2 regions of the Roseateles sp. GW835-FHT13E02 genome follow, and region 2 is predicted to be linked to the other one. Evidence: riboswitches for the same ligand, from Rfam matches in the RefSeq annotation. Region 2 holds a riboswitch; the other holds the start of a gene.

Evidence for each region. A riboswitch is a leader RNA that binds a small molecule or an ion and turns the genes downstream of it on or off. The one in region 2 is predicted to bind glycine.
Region 1: it holds a riboswitch for glycine, as region 2 does, so the genes downstream of both, gcvT (glycine cleavage system aminomethyltransferase GcvT) here and AC1Q6P_RS23230 (D-amino acid dehydrogenase) in region 2, are expected to answer to the same signal.

Annotation. Positions count from the first base shown of each region.
Region 1 covers NZ_JBXAGJ010000011.1:45,750-52,906, reverse strand. The annotation lists gene gcvP (aminomethyl-transferring glycine dehydrogenase) at 1-1,377, opposite strand, end outside; gene gcvH (glycine cleavage system protein GcvH) at 1,522-1,899, opposite strand; gene gcvT (glycine cleavage system aminomethyltransferase GcvT) at 2,008-3,138, opposite strand; glycine riboswitch at 3,203-3,311, opposite strand; glycine riboswitch at 3,328-3,431, opposite strand; gene AC1Q6P_RS12355 (hypothetical protein) at 3,592-5,691, shown strand; gene AC1Q6P_RS12350 (RES family NAD+ phosphorylase) at 5,706-6,434, opposite strand; gene AC1Q6P_RS12345 (antitoxin Xre-like helix-turn-helix domain-containing protein) at 6,447-6,875, opposite strand; gene AC1Q6P_RS12340 (amidohydrolase family protein) at 7,016-7,157, opposite strand, start outside.
Region 2 covers NZ_JBXAGJ010000036.1:13,558-20,714, reverse strand. The annotation lists gene fusA (elongation factor G) at 1-210, opposite strand, end outside; gene AC1Q6P_RS23230 (D-amino acid dehydrogenase) at 380-1,687, opposite strand; glycine riboswitch at 1,860-1,978, opposite strand; glycine riboswitch at 1,980-2,073, opposite strand; gene AC1Q6P_RS23225 (GGDEF domain-containing protein) at 2,133-3,860, opposite strand; gene AC1Q6P_RS23220 (CreA family protein) at 3,955-4,419, opposite strand; gene AC1Q6P_RS23215 (bleomycin resistance protein) at 4,520-4,975, opposite strand; gene AC1Q6P_RS23210 (antibiotic biosynthesis monooxygenase family protein) at 4,972-5,403, opposite strand; gene AC1Q6P_RS23205 (cytochrome P450 family protein) at 5,400-6,467, opposite strand; gene AC1Q6P_RS23200 (helix-turn-helix domain-containing protein) at 6,617-7,157, shown strand, end outside.

The DNA.
Region 1 (7,157 bases), on a different contig from region 2:
GATGCCCTTGTCGAACGCGCTCAGGTCCGGCAGGGCCTTGCCATCAGCAAACACGGCCAGCACGGCGGCCAGGTCGGCGCGGGTGGTGGTCTCGTCGAGCGACAGGCTCAGGGCCTCGGCGCTGGCGCGGCGGAAGTTCATGCCGGCGGCCACGGCGCGGGCCTGGATGGCCGCGGTCTGTGCGCCGGTCTGCACATGCAGGGTGTCGAATGCGCTGGCGTTGCCGAGGGCAAAGCCCAGGCTCTTCAGGCCTTCGGCCAGCACGGCGGTGAAAGAGGCCACGCGCTGGGCGATGCGCTTCAGGCCTTGCGGGCCGTGGTACACGGCGTACATGCTGGCCACCACGGCCGGCAGCACTTGAGCGGTACAGATGTTGGAGGTGGCCTTCTCGCGGCGGATGTGCTGCTCGCGGGTCTGCAGGGCCAGGCGGTAGGCGGGTTTGCCATGCGCGTCGATGGACACACCGACCAGGCGGCCGGGCAGGCTGCGCTTGTACTCGTCCTTGCAGGCCATGTAAGCGGCGTGCGGGCCGCCATTGCCCATGGGCATGCCGAAGCGCTGGGTCGTGCCCACGGCGATGTCGGCGCCTTGCTCGGCGGGGGCCTTGATCAGGGTCAGGGCCAGCAGGTCGGCGGCAGCGATCAGCAGCGCACCTTGGGCATGGACCGCGTCGGCGGCGGCTTGCAGGCTGCGCACATCGCCGTTCACGCCGGGGTATTGCAGCAGGGCGGCGAAGCACTCGTTCTTGCCAGCCTCGGAAGCCGGGCCTACCACCACGTTGAAGCCCAGGGGCTCGGCACGGGTGCGCACCACTTCCAGGGTTTGCGGCAGCACGTCGTCGGCGACGAAGAAGGTCTGGCTCTTGCTCTTGCCCACGCGGGCGGCCAGGGTCATGGCTTCGGCGGCGGCGGTGGCTTCGTCCAGCATGGACGCGTTGGCAATCGCCATGCCGGTCAGGTCGGTCACCATGGTCTGGAAGTTGACCAGGGCCTCCATGCGGCCTTGCGAGATTTCAGCCTGGTAGGGCGTGTAGGCCGTGTACCAGGCGGGGTTCTCGAGGATGTTGCGCAGGATGACGCCCGGGGTCAGGGTGTCGTAGTAGCCCTGGCCGATATAGCTCTTGAGCACCTTGTTCTTGCCCGCCAGCGCCTTCAGCTCGGCCAGGGCCTGGGCTTCGGTCGCGGCAGCCGGCAGGTCCATGCCCACCGAGCGCTTGATGCTGGCGGGCACCACGGCTTCGATCAGGGCGCGGCGCGAGGCGGCACCGATCACCGACAACATGCCGGCTTCGTCAGCGGCATCGGGACCGATGTGGCGGGCTTGGAATTCGGTGGCGTTCTCAAGCACCGACAGGGGCTGCAGGGCGGACATCAACATGGCAAATCCTTGGAGCCTGGCGCCGCTTGTGGCAGCCTCAGGCTGTTTGTGTTCGGGAGAGCCTGCCACAGCAAGGCGCAAGGACTGCGCTCTGTGGCAGGGGGTGCCGCGGCCTCACTCATGGAGCCGCCGCGGCCGGTTTGATCAGCTGTTCTTGACCAGCTCGTCGTAGGCGGTGCTGTCCATCAGGCCGTCCAGCTCGGCCGGATTGCTCAACTTGACCTTGAAGAACCAGCCGGTCTTCAGCGGGTCGCTGTTGGCGAGCGACGGGTCGTCGCGCAGGGTTTCGTTGACTTCGGTGATCTCGCCGGCGACCGGCATGTAGACGTCGGCGGCGGCCTTGACCGACTCCACCACGCCCGCCACTTCCTTGGCTTCGAAGCTGCTGCCCACGGCCGGCAGGTCCACGAACACCACATCGCCCAGGGCGTCTTGTGCGTGCACGGTGATGCCCACGGTGACGATGCCGTCGGCTTCGATCTGGACCCACTCGTGGTCAGGCGTGTACTTGATGTTGCTCATGCGGTGCTCCGTTGCTTTCGGAAGGTGGAAAGGAGAAAGAAAATGAAATGTAGGGTGCCCGATCGGTGCCGGGCAAGCGCGACGTGAGCCGAGCCGGCTCTCGTCCGTTCAGCCGCGGTAGTAGCCGTTGGGCGTGAACGGGGTGCTGGCCACCGTCATCGGTGTGCGCTTGTCGCGGACGATGGCGAAGACCTCGGTGCCCAGGGCCGCAAATTCCTTGGCCAGGTAAGCCAGGGCCACCGGCTTGCCCACCGTGGGGCCCAGGGTGCCACTGGTGACCACGCCGATTTCCACGCCCTCGGCGTTGACCAGCTTGGCGCCTTCGCGCACCGGCATGCGTTCGCTGCTGACCAGGCCGACGCGCTTGCGTGTGGCGCCCTTGGCCAGCTGCTCGTCCACCACGGCCGCGCCGGGGTAACCGCCGGCGCGGGCGCCACCGGCGCGGCGCACCTTCTGGATGGCCCAGGTCAGCGAGGCTTCCACCGGGGTGGTGCCGGTGTCGATGTCATGGCCGTAGAGGCACAGGCCCGCTTCCAGGCGCAGCGAATCGCGCGCGCCCAGGCCGATGGGCTTGACCTCCGGCTGGGCCAGCAGCTTGCGGGCCAGCTCGACCGCCTTGTCTTGATGGACCGAGATTTCGAAGCCGTCTTCGCCGGTATAGCCCGAGCGGGTCAGGAAGGTCTCAATGCCGTCCAGATTGAAGAAGCCGCCGGTCATGAAGGTCAGCTTGGCGACTTCAGGGTTCAGGCGCGACAGGGCGGTCACGGCTTGCGGGCCTTGCAGGGCCAGCAGGGCTTGCTCGGGCAGGGGCAAGACCTGGCACTTGTCGCCGATCTTGGCCTGCATGTGGGCGATGTCCTGCACCTTGCAGCCGGCGTTCACCACGACGAAGAGGTCGTCCGGGCGGCGGGCGATCATCAGGTCGTCCAGGATGCCACCTTGTTCATTGGTGAACAAGGCATAGCGCTGCTTGAACAGGCCCAGGTCGATGACATCGACCGGCACGATGGTTTCCAGCGCGGCAGCAGCGCCGTCGCCGATCAGGCGGACCTGACCCATATGGGACACGTCGAACAGGCCGGCGGCCGCGCGGGTGTGCTTGTGCTCGGCCATCACGCCGGTCGGGTACTGCACGGGCATGTCGTAGCCGCCGAAGGGCACCATCTTGGCGCCGAGTTCGATGTGCAGGGCGTGCAGGGGGGTCTTGAGCAGGGGAGCGGAGGAGTCAGCAGCGGACATGGGAGCAGCTTTCGAGGGCAATCATCTGGCCCACGCCCCTGAGACCGGCTCAAGGAGTGGGGGGAATGCCCTCGCTGTCCGCTTTACCTGAGAGATTGGCCACCGGCGTATTGCCAACAGCTTGCCCCTTCGGTGGACGGGCTCGAAACCCGTCTCTCTCCAGTGAGGACGCCCGACGTTTTGTGAACGGGCGTTTTATCAGTCCTTTTGCCTGAGCGTTCGCAGCGTGGGATCACCAGTGCCACTGCGCCTTCGGCGGCTTCCGCGAGGAAGCTCTCTCCTGACGGCGGCGATTGTAGCCCTGGTTTTTGCGCAAAAAGTGGCTCCGTGGCGAGGCCTCTTCGCAAATCCACAAATGCGCCGGCTTCCTCACGTTCATCACGCCATGGCGGGCGCTGCTTCTGCCTATGCTGGCCGCAGCATGAATCACGCCTTGCAGGCAACACCGCGCCCATGAGCCACACCACGCCCGAAATTCATCTCTGCATCCAGCAGCCCGGGGCCTATGTGCACTCCCTGGGCTTGCTCGATCAGGCGCGCTACTTCCGCTACCAGTTCCGCCGCCTCGGGGCCGAGGTCAGCATGGCGAAGAACCGGCTGCGCCACGGTGCGATCAATTTCATCTTTGGCGCCCATCTCGGTTTTGAGCCGGCCTTGCTCGATCGCCATGTCTGCGTGTTTGTGAACCTGGAGCAGCTGGGCGAGGGCGGCGCCCAGGTCTCGCCCGAGTATTTGCAGCTGCTGGCGAACTGGCCGGTGGTGGACTACGACGCCGCCAACTGCAGCGCCTACCGCGCCCGGCCGGATCAGGTGCCGGTGTTCCCCCTGCTGCATGCACCGTACCTGAAGCCGGCGGAATCCATCCCGCTGGAGCAGCGGCCCATCGATCTGCTGTTCATCGGCAGCATGAACGAGCGCCGCCGCGCCTGGCTGGATTGCATCGAGGCCCTGGGCTTGAGCGTGGCCTTGTTCGATGGCCCGCTTTACGGCCCCGAGCGCGATGAGTTCATCCGCCAGGCCAAGGCCGTGCTCAATGTGCATTTCTACGAGAGCAGCCGCTTCGAGCAGACCCGGGCGGCGATCTGTCTGTCCCTGGGTACGCCCGTCATCTCCGAGCGCGTGCCGGGCACCGAGGTGCATCCGGCCTTCGAGGACTCGGTCCTGTGGCTGGAGGGCGGGCAGCTGGAGCAGTTCTTCAGCGAGGATTTCGGCACGCCGGCGTTCTTTGATTTCGCCCGCCTGGCGCTGGAGCGCTTTGAGCAGGCCGACCCGGCCGTGGCCTATGCCGAGATGCTCGCCTTTGCGGCCAACCATGCCGTCGAGCGCCTGCCGGCCCTGCCGCAAGAGCCCTGGCGGCCGCAGCGCCTGCATATGGGCGCTGGCGCGGATTACAAAGCCGGCTGGCTCAACATCAGCCGCGATGCCGAGCAAGAGCCCGATCTGCTGCTCGACCTGAGCCGCCCGCTGGACCTGCCGCTGCGCGATCTGTCGGCCGCCCATGGCCCGATCGAGCTGCACGGCGAAAGCCTGGAACTGCTCGATGTCAGCGGTCTGCAGCATGAGGCCGCGGGCCTGAAGGCGGTGCTGAACCAGGCTTTGCGCCTGCTGCAAACCGGCGGCGAGCTGCAGCTGGACCTGGCCGGTGCCTTGCCACCTGAGCCTGCAGCTGCTGCGGGCTGGCTGGCCGCGCCCGATCTCTTCAGCAGCTTCTGGCAGGCGTGCGGCGAGGATTTCTGGGCGCTGGGCTGGTTCGAGCAGCGCTTCGAGCTGCTGGCCCATGCCTATTTCGATGCCCAGGCGCGGCCCTGCGAAGCCGATTCGGCCCTGGGCACGCGGGTGGTGATGCGCAAGATCGAGAGCTCGCTGCGCGAGCGCACCACGGCGCGGGCGCGCCAGAGCCGCTTGCGCCTGCCCGACGATGCCGTGGACGCGGCCCATCGCCTGTTGCCGGCCGGCCCGTCGGCGCAGGCCGGCGCGACCAAGAAGTTCAAATGGTCCATCCTCGTGCCCAGCCTGCCGGCACGGCGCGAGCTGCGCAAGCGCATGCTGGCCATCCTGGAACCCCAGGTGGCTCGCTATCCCGATGTGGAGCTGCTGGTGCTCGAGGACAACCGCAGCCGCGAGTACGGCCCCAAGCTACAGGCCATGATCGACATCGCCCAGGGCGAGTACCTGAACTTCGTGGACGATGACGACGAGATCTCCGAGCACTATGTGGACACCATCTACCCCTTGCTGGACGGGGTCGATTGCGTGGGCTTTTCGGCGCGCATCAGCGTCGAGGGAGGGCCCTTCAAATCGGTGTTCTACAGCATGAAGAACAAGGTCTGGGTCGATGCGCCCGAGGGCTATTACCGCAACCCGCAACACCTGACCCCCATCCGCAGCGAGCTGGTGCGACAGATCCCCTGGGTCGGCCACTACGGGGCGGATCGCACCTGGTCGCACAAGATGTCGGCCTCCGGCCTGCTTCAGACTGAAAACGTGACCGACGCGGTGCTCTACACCTACTACGCCACGCAGAAAGAAAACCGCGAAGGCGTCTGGCGCTGAGCGCTGCTGAGCAATCAGATCACGTGGTGGCCTGACTTCAGGTACCAGTCGGCCATGCGCTGGCCGTTCCAGCGCAGGGTCACATGCTCGGCCTGTCGGGCCGGTGGCAAGGCGGCGCGCGGGGTGAACAGGGCCACGCACTGGCCGCCGGGCTGGCGCACGCTGTCGTAGATCAGGCCCGCGCTGCCTTGCTCGCGCAGGCGCCGGGCGAAGGGCCGGGAGGCGGCGTAGGAGTTCGCATCCAGCAGCGCCAGCGCGCGAGGGTCTTGGTGCTCTGCGCGCAACTCATGCAAATCAGCCTGCACCGTGACGCGGTAGCAGCGCAAGTCCACATCGATGGCCGGCTCGGCCGTGCGGGCGAGAAAGAGCGCGCGGTGGTGGCTGACCTCGGCCACGGCGGTTTCCAGCGTGGCCGCGGCGTAGTAGACGCCGTAGCTGCCGTCGGAAAAACGGCTGCCCTCGGGGTTCAGGTGGGTGAAGGCTGCCATGATGGGGCTGCTGCCGGGGCCGCAGAGGCGCTGTTCGGGCGGCACCAGGCTCAGCTCGCCGAGCTGATCGCGCAGGCGCGGGTTACCCAGCGCCTCGATGGCGAAGACCACGGCCAGATCGGCCGGCTCGGCCACCGCATCGAACAGCAGCACGGGTGGGTAGCGGCTGGGCAGCAGGCGGCAGGAGTCCGGCCAGTGCACGGGGATGCAGGGCAGGGCGATCGGGGCAGCAGGGGGCAGGGTGGAGGAGCTCAAACGCCAGGTCTTTCAGGCCCAGCCGCCGCGCTGTGCATCCAGGTACTGGCGCACGACAAAGAGATCGGCGATCTGGCCGCCCAGCATGCGCGAAAGGGCGCTGCCGCCGCCGAACAGGGGCGCGCTGTTGGCCTTCTTGATCCAGGCATCGGCCCGCTCCGGGATGGGCAGCAGGATTTGCAGGCTGGCGTAGATGCTGAACAGATGGGACAGGCGCTCCAGCGTGGCGCCGTCCAGGCCGGCCTTGATGCGGCCGGCTTTCCAGTCGTAAAAAGTGGTGCGGCCGCAGCCGAGCAGGCGCTGCTGTTCTTCATTGCTCAGGCCCCAGGCCTGGGCCATGCGGAAAAACGTGCGCAGCGCCGCGCCGGCGGCGGCCGGGGTGTGCAGATCGGGCAGGCCCGGCTGCGGCTGGCTGTGGAAGTCCGAAGGAAGGGCGGCCATGGCGAACTCCTGGCAGGTGGGCGGCGCCGGCCTGGGCAGGCAGGAGAGGCGCCGCTGAGGAGTTCAGTGTAAGTTCTTTGGCGAATGAAAACAAGAATTCAGTACGGAGCTGAATTCCCCCTCTCGCCGCCCTCTGGGCTTCAGTCCTCCTCGCCGCCGTGACCGTGGCCATGGCTGTGTGCCTCGACCGGCATGCTGCGGCCGTCGGCGCCGTCGAAGAAGAAGGGCTTGCGGGCCTTCTGGCGCGGCAGCACCTCGTTCATGCTGCCGACCTCGAAGACC
Region 2 (7,157 bases):
GCTGACGGTGTTACCGCGCTCCACCGTGCCGGCCTGGGTGATGGCGCCGGCCTGCAGCAGCAAGGCCTCCAGCAAGCTGGTCTTGCCGGCCGCCGCGGGGCCGACCAGGGCCAGGCTGCGCAAGGCCGCGACCGCTGGCGAAAGGAGCGACTGGGGCGCGCCGGTGGAGGATGGGGCGCGGCTGGCGTCGCCGTTCGGGCTCGGGCTCATGGCAGTCTCCTTGGCTCTCCGGCGCCCCGGCTTTCGTGGGGCGCGGTGATGGATGCATGCACGGTGCCGGGCTCTGACGCAAGGGACGGGTCCGCTCGGCTCTGGCCTCAGGGTAGAGGAAGGCCGGCCGGCTTACAAGGCCCGCGCCGGCGGGTCTGGGCCGATTCACTCAAGTGGCCGCCTGCGCCCGGCCGGCCCAGGCGCCGAGCTCGGGCCCGCAGAAGGCGTAATCCAGCTCGGGCCGGCGGCCGCAGATCAGGTCCGCCAGGGCCGCGGCCGAGCCGCAGCTGTGCGTCCAGCCCAGGGTGCCGTGCCCGGTATTGAGGAAGAGGCGGCCAACGCGGCTGGCGCCGATGTAAGGCAGGTTGGAGGGCGTGGCCGGGCGCAGGCCGGTCCAGTACTGGGCGCCGCTGGGCTGGCCCTCAGGCGCCACCATCTGCGGGAACAGCTCGCGCGTGCGCCGCAGCAAGGCCTCGCAGCGGCGCAGATTGAGCGTGCTGTCATAGCCATTGAGCTCGGCCGTGCCGGCCACGCGCAGGCGATCACCCAGGCGCGAGAACACCAGCTTGTACTCGTCGTCGGTCAGCGAGACCTGGTAGCTGTGCGCGGGCGAGATCACCGGCAGCGTCATCGAGTAGCCCTTGGCCGGGTAGATGTTGAGCGACACGCCCAGCTCGCGCGCCAGGCCGCGGCTGAAGGAGCCCAGGCACAGCACAAAGCGGTCGGCGGCCAGCCGCTCGATTTCACCGTTCGCATCGGCCACGATCACCCGCGCCAGATCCTGGCCCTCGCGCTCGCAGCCCAGCACCCGGGTTTGGTAGCGGAACTCCACCCCGGCCTGCGCGGCCAGGGCGGCCAGCGCCTGGGTGAAGCGATGGGCGTCACCCGATTCGTCGCTGGGCGTCATGCTGCCGCCGACGATCTGCGCGCGGCATTGCGCCAGCGCCGGCTCGATGGCCACGCATTCCTCGGGCGTTTTCATGTCCAGCTCGCAGCCCTGCTCGCGCATGATGCGAGCCGGCTCCTGCGCCGCGGCGTATTCCTGCTCACTGGTGTAGAAGTGCAGGATGCCTTGCTGGCGCTGGTCGTAGGCGATGCCGGTGGCGGCGCGCAGGCGCTGCAGCTGCTCGCGGCTGTAGAGGCCGAGGTTGACGATGTTGCGGATGTTGTGGGCGGTGCGGCCCGGCGTGCATTCGCGCAGGAACTGCAGGCCCCAGCGCCACTGGGCCGGGTCGGCGCGCAGGCGGAAGAGCAGGGGTGCGTCCTCCTTCATCAACCATTTCAAGACCTTGAGCGGCGCGCCCGGGTTGGCCCAGGGCTCGGCATGCGAGACGGAAATCTGGCCGCCGTTGGCATAGCTGGTTTCCAGGCCGGCCGCGGGTTGGCGGTCGATCACGGTGACTTCAAAACCCGATTGGCGCAGATACCAGGCGGTGGTGACGCCGGTGACTCCGGCGCCCAGGACGATTGCGTGCATGTGTGCACTCCTGAAACAAGACAAACAGACCGTTGCGTGAGACGCGCAGGCGTACGCCCAGGCCCAGCTCGGGCTGTGTTTCGTTCCAGGCAGGTGAGGCACCCCAGGGTGGGGCGCGAGCCGGGCAGAGCACAGATCGGGCAGTGGCAGCAAGAGCGTGCGCTTGACGCGCGCCGCTCCCGCTGTCCCTGTTACCTGAGAGATTCAGCCGCGCCCCGGGGGCATGGCCTTGCTCCTTCGGTGGCGGCTTGCGCATCGTCTGCGCGGGCCGCTCTCTCCAGCATTCGGCTTGTTGACGGATCCAGTACGGGGCCTGAGCGAGTATGGGAGCTTGCGCCTTCGGCGGCAGGGTCCAAAGCGGGCCTGCACTCTCCTGAATCCGGTGTGCAGTGTAGACGGGCTTGCCTGTGTGCGAAGTCAGGGCAAATGCGGGGCAGCCCTGGGATCAGCGAGAGTCGGCCAGGAGTCCGGTCGGACGGACACAGTTTCGGCCCTCGCCCTTGGCTTGGTAGAGGCGCTCATCGGCCAGGGCGCACAAGGCTTCGGGCGTGTGGGCTTCGGCGTTGCCGGCCAGGCCCATGCTGACGGTGATGCCATGCAGATCGGGGTGCAGGCTGCGCCAGTCAAAGCGCTCGATCTGCTGGCGCAGCTTGTCGCACAGCTGGCTGGCCAGGGGCAGGGGGGCCTCCACCAGGATCAGGGTGAACTCCTCGCCGCCATAACGCGCCACCACATCGGCGCGCCGGCAGTGGTCACGCAGCAGGCGAGCAAGCTGGCGCAGCACGGCATCGCCCACCGCATGGCCGAAGCGATCGTTGACGGCCTTGAAGTGATCGAGGTCCAGCATGGCCAGGCTGAGCGGGTGGCGAAAGCGCGCCGCGCGCTCGCACTCCTGTTCAAGCAGCAGGTCCAGCCAGCGGCGATTGGCCAGGCCGGTCAGGGCGTCCTCATGGCTGAGCTGGCGCAGCAAGTCGGCTTGCGCCGCGAGCTGCGTCAGCAAGGCCTGCTTTTCCTGATCCGTCTGTCGGGCTGCCTGCAATTCCTGGCTCAGGGCCTGGACCTGCTGGCGCACGAACAGGCCGCGCAGGCGCTGCTGCGAGTGCTCGCCCAGCAGGCGTTGTTCGCAGGCATGGTGGGCCTTGTAGTGCTGCAGGGCCAGGGCGTGATCGGCTCGCCGCTCGGCCAGCTCGGACAGGGCCCGATGAGCCTGGCTTGCCAGGGCGGTGAGCCGGCCTTTCGTGGCATGAGCCAGTGCGCGTTCCAGGGCGCCCTGGGCTTGCGGCAGATCGTTCCGGGCTTGCCACACGTCGGCCAGGCCCAACTCGATGCTGCACAGCGATGGGCTGTCGCCCACGCTCAGGGCCAGCGGCCGGGCTTCTTCGAAGGCGGCCAGGGCCGCGTCCACTGCCCCTCGCGCCAGGCAGGACTGGCCCAGGCCCAGCAGTGCCTGGCCGAGATCGTTGACATTGCCGGTGCGCCGCGACAGGTTCAGCGCTTCGTCCAGAAGAAGGCAAGCCTCTGCATGCTGGCCGAGTTTGCTCAGCAGTGTGCCCAGGTCCAGCGCGCTGGTCGCCTGGCGCGCCAGGTCCTGGGTCTGGCGCGCGCAGCGCAGGCTGCGCTGCAGATGCTCCGCGGCCAAGTCCATCTCACCAATGCCTTGCAGCACCTGGCCCAGCTGACCCAGGGCATAGGCCTGGTCGACGATGGATCCGTTGTGCTCGGCCAGTGCGAGGCTGAGCTGAAGCAACTCGAGGGCCTCCGGGAATTGGCCCTGCGTGAGGCGGGTCACCGCCATATTGTTCAGGGCGCGAGATTCGGCATGACTGGCCTGGTGGAGGCGGGCGAGTTCCAGGGCTCGCTGGTCCAAATGCAGGGCCTTTTCGTAGTCGCCTTGGCGGGCCTGTATCAGGGCCTGCAAGTTCAAGGCATCCAGATGGCCATCGATCTCGCCCAGCGCCTCCAGCAGGCTGTGGGCCCGATCCAGCCGGGCTTGCAGCGGCGCCACCGGCTGGCCCAGGATGAACTCGCACAGGCTCCAGCGCAGCAAGGCATAGGCCAGGCCGCGCGGATGGTCGACGGCCAGGGCCTGCTCATGGGCCTGCTGCGCCAGACACAAGGCCCGCGGCGTGTCCGACATGCGCAGCGCGTAGGCTTCGGCATTCAGCGCGTCCACCTGCTCCGGCGTGAGCCGGGGGCGGCAGGGAGGCTGTGCTCGGGCTTTCATCGGCCGGCGTTCAAGGTCTCGGGCTTGCCGCCTGGCACTGCGCTCACTTGAGCGGAATCGGCGTGGCGCGATCCACCGGCACGGCGGTCACGCTGTTCTGCGGCGAGCCGTCGACCAGGCGGTCCGAATAGGTCAGGTAGACCAGGGTGTTGCGCCGGCTGTCGACCATGCGCACGATGCGCAGTTTCTTGAACACCAGGGACATGCGCTCGTTGAACACCTCTTCCTGCCGTGCCAGGGGCTTGGCGAAACCGATCGGCCCGGTCTGACGGCAGGCGATGGAGGCCTCGGCCTTGTCTTCGGCCAAGCCCAGGCCGCCCTTGATGCCGCCGGTCTTGGCGCGCGAGACGTAGCAGGTCACGCCCGAGACCTTGGGGTCTTCGTAGGCCTCCACCACCACCTTGTGATCGGGGCCGATCAGCTTGAACGCAGTGTCGACCTCGCCCACGGCCTCGCCGCTCGCCCGGGCCGGCAGGCCCAAGAAAAGAGCTGCGATTCCCAGCCCCATCAGGCCGGCACGGCGCCAGAACGAGGAGATCTTCGAGGCGAGCAGGGTGTGCGTCTTGGGCATGGTGGCGGCGTGTGCGGTGGCGTCGAGTGGTGGGGCGTTAGTGCTCGCCAGGGCTCGGGCGTTCGCGTGAGCCCAGGACTTGGCAAAAGCGCAGCAGATAGCCATCCGGGTCTTGTACCAGAAACTCCAATTGCCCTTCTTCTTCCCGCTCGGACACCGGGTACCAGCTTTCTTCCAGCGCGCGGAAGAGGGGGCAGCCGAACTGGCGCAGCTGCGCCTGGAGCTGCTCGACATCCTCGACCTCGATCTGCAGATTCATGCCGCGGCCACGCGGCGTTTCGGTCGGCGCGGTCAGCCAGCTGTGCGCGTGGTCTTGCTCCAGCATCAGCTGTGCGCGGCCGAGTTCCAGATAGGCAAACGGAGGATCATCGCGGCGAAAGCGGACCTCAAATCCGCAGGCCCGGTAGAAGTGCAGCGATGCAGCCAGATCGCTGACGGCGAGCTCGGGCACCATGGGGTTCCAAAAGGGTTCGGTGGGCGCGCAGCGGTTCACGGTGGATGGGGGGCGTGGCGAAGCGCCGATTGTGTGCGGCATCCGTGGCTTGGCTGGGCGAGTTGCGCGCCGCCGGCGAGGGGCGCTTCCAGGGCCTGCCGGCTGTCCGCCGGTGCCTGCACGCGATCGTGCAAGCCGTAGTCGCGCAGCACGGCGGCCACGCGCAAGCGATAGTCGGCAAACACTGTCGCGCGACCCTGGGCCTGGCCCTCGCGGTGGGCGGCTTGCGAACGCCAGGCCTGGACGGCGGCTTCGTCACGGAAGCAGGACAGCGAGAGCAGCGTGTCGGGATCGCTCAGGCTTTGGAAACGCTCGATGCTGATGAAGCCGTCGATCTGCGCCAACTCCGCCCGCAAGGCCGCCGCCAACGCCAGGTAGTGCTCGCGCTGGCCGGCTGCGAGCTTCACTTCAAACACCACGAGGATCATGGGCGCGACTCCTGGGCTGTGGTCGAGGGTGCTGGCGCTCGCTCGGTGGGCAGCTCGGCGTCAGCAAGCACGAGGCTCTCGGCTCGGTCGGCCCTGTCGGCAAGGCGCGGCACGCGGGCATGGGCCAGTGCATGGTGGCCCTGCCAGGACGGGGGCGCGATGCCCTGCGCCAAGGCCTGGCGGGCGACGCCCAGGGCCGCCTGCGCCATGAGCAAGGCCAGTTCCTGGCCCGGGCATTGATGGCGGCCGTGCCCGAAGCTCAGACCGGCGCCCGGCTCCGCGGGCTCGCAAGCCAGGCGCAGAAGCAGGGCCGTGCCCCGCGGTATGTAGCTGTCACCCAAGCGGCAGTCGTGCAAGGCCCAGCGCCGCGTGTGCTGGATGACGCCCGGGCTCTGCGCCAGCCGCAGCAGCTCTGCCTCATGCCCCGCGCCGGCCAGCAGGGCCTGGCCCAGCAACCCGGCGCCGGCCTCATGGCTTTGCCACAGCAGACCGAGGGCCTGGGCTGCTGCATCCCAGTTCGGCAGGCTCAAGCCTCTCCACAGCGGCGCAGGGCCCTGGCGACCCAGGCCCTGCGTCAAGACTTCGCAAGCCTGGTCGGCCGCGTCCAGCTCGCGCGGCCCGGCTTCCGGTCGTAGCGCCTGGGCCAGGGCCTGGAGCTGCTGCCGAAGCGAGGCTTGATCCGCTGCACTGGACATGGGTACGCCCAGCATGGCGGCCAGGCTGGCCGGCAGGCTGGACCATTGCCAGGCCTCCCAGCTTTGGCTCAAGGCCAGGCGGGCTTGATGCTGGGCCTCGGCCTGCAGCACGCGGCGGTCGAGCGAGGTCAGGGCCTGCTCCAGCGCCTGGCGTTCTGCGTTGCGTGCGGGGTCTTCGCGCATGCGCAGCCATTGGCCGTAAATGGCGCCGAAGCGGCGGCCCTGCAAGGCTGGCGGCAGGGGCTGATCGGGCGGCCGCACGCCGAGGTCCGGATGCCTCAGCGCCTGACGCAGCAGATCCGGCCCCGCGATCACATGGGCTTGCAAGATGGGGTCGAAATCAAACCGCTTGCAGTCCTGCGCGGCCATGGGGGTGTCGGCCGCTGGGCTGGATGGGGCGTCGGGTGGAAGTGGGGAGGTGAAGGGGCAGGGCATCGAGGTGGAGAGAGGGGCTCAGTGAGTTCAGAGGCGTCAGTGTCTGGTGCTGGCCGCGCACATGCTTCGCTTACCATCGAAGCATGGATGACACACCCTTGCCGCCCCGCGGCGCCGGCTTTGCCGATCAAGCCCTGGCCGCATTGGCTCAGGCCATGGGCGAGCCGGCGCGTGCGCGCATCTTGTGCTGCCTGCTCGATGGCCATGCCCGCACTGCGACCGAGCTGGCGGCGGCGGCCGAAATTGCCGCATCCACGGCCAGCGCCCATCTGAGCCGCCTGGTCGCGGCCGGCCTGCTGCGTTGCGAGGTCCAGGGGCGTCATCGCTACCACAGCCTGGCCGGGGGCGAGGTGGGCGCTGCGCTCGAGGCCCTGCTGGTGCTGGCGGGCCGCCAGCACAGCGAGGCCTTGCCGCGCTTTGAGCCAAGCACGCCGCCCGAGCTGCGCGAGGCCCGGCGTTGCTACGACCACATGGCCGGCGAGTGGGCCGTGCGCTGGCACGAGCACCTGCTGCAGCAAGGCTGGTTGATCGTACAAGCCGAGGACGCTCGCAGTTATCAGCTGAGCCCGGCGGGCCAGGACGCGTTGGCGGCTTTGGGTCTGGATCTGGGGGCGGCGCTGCGCC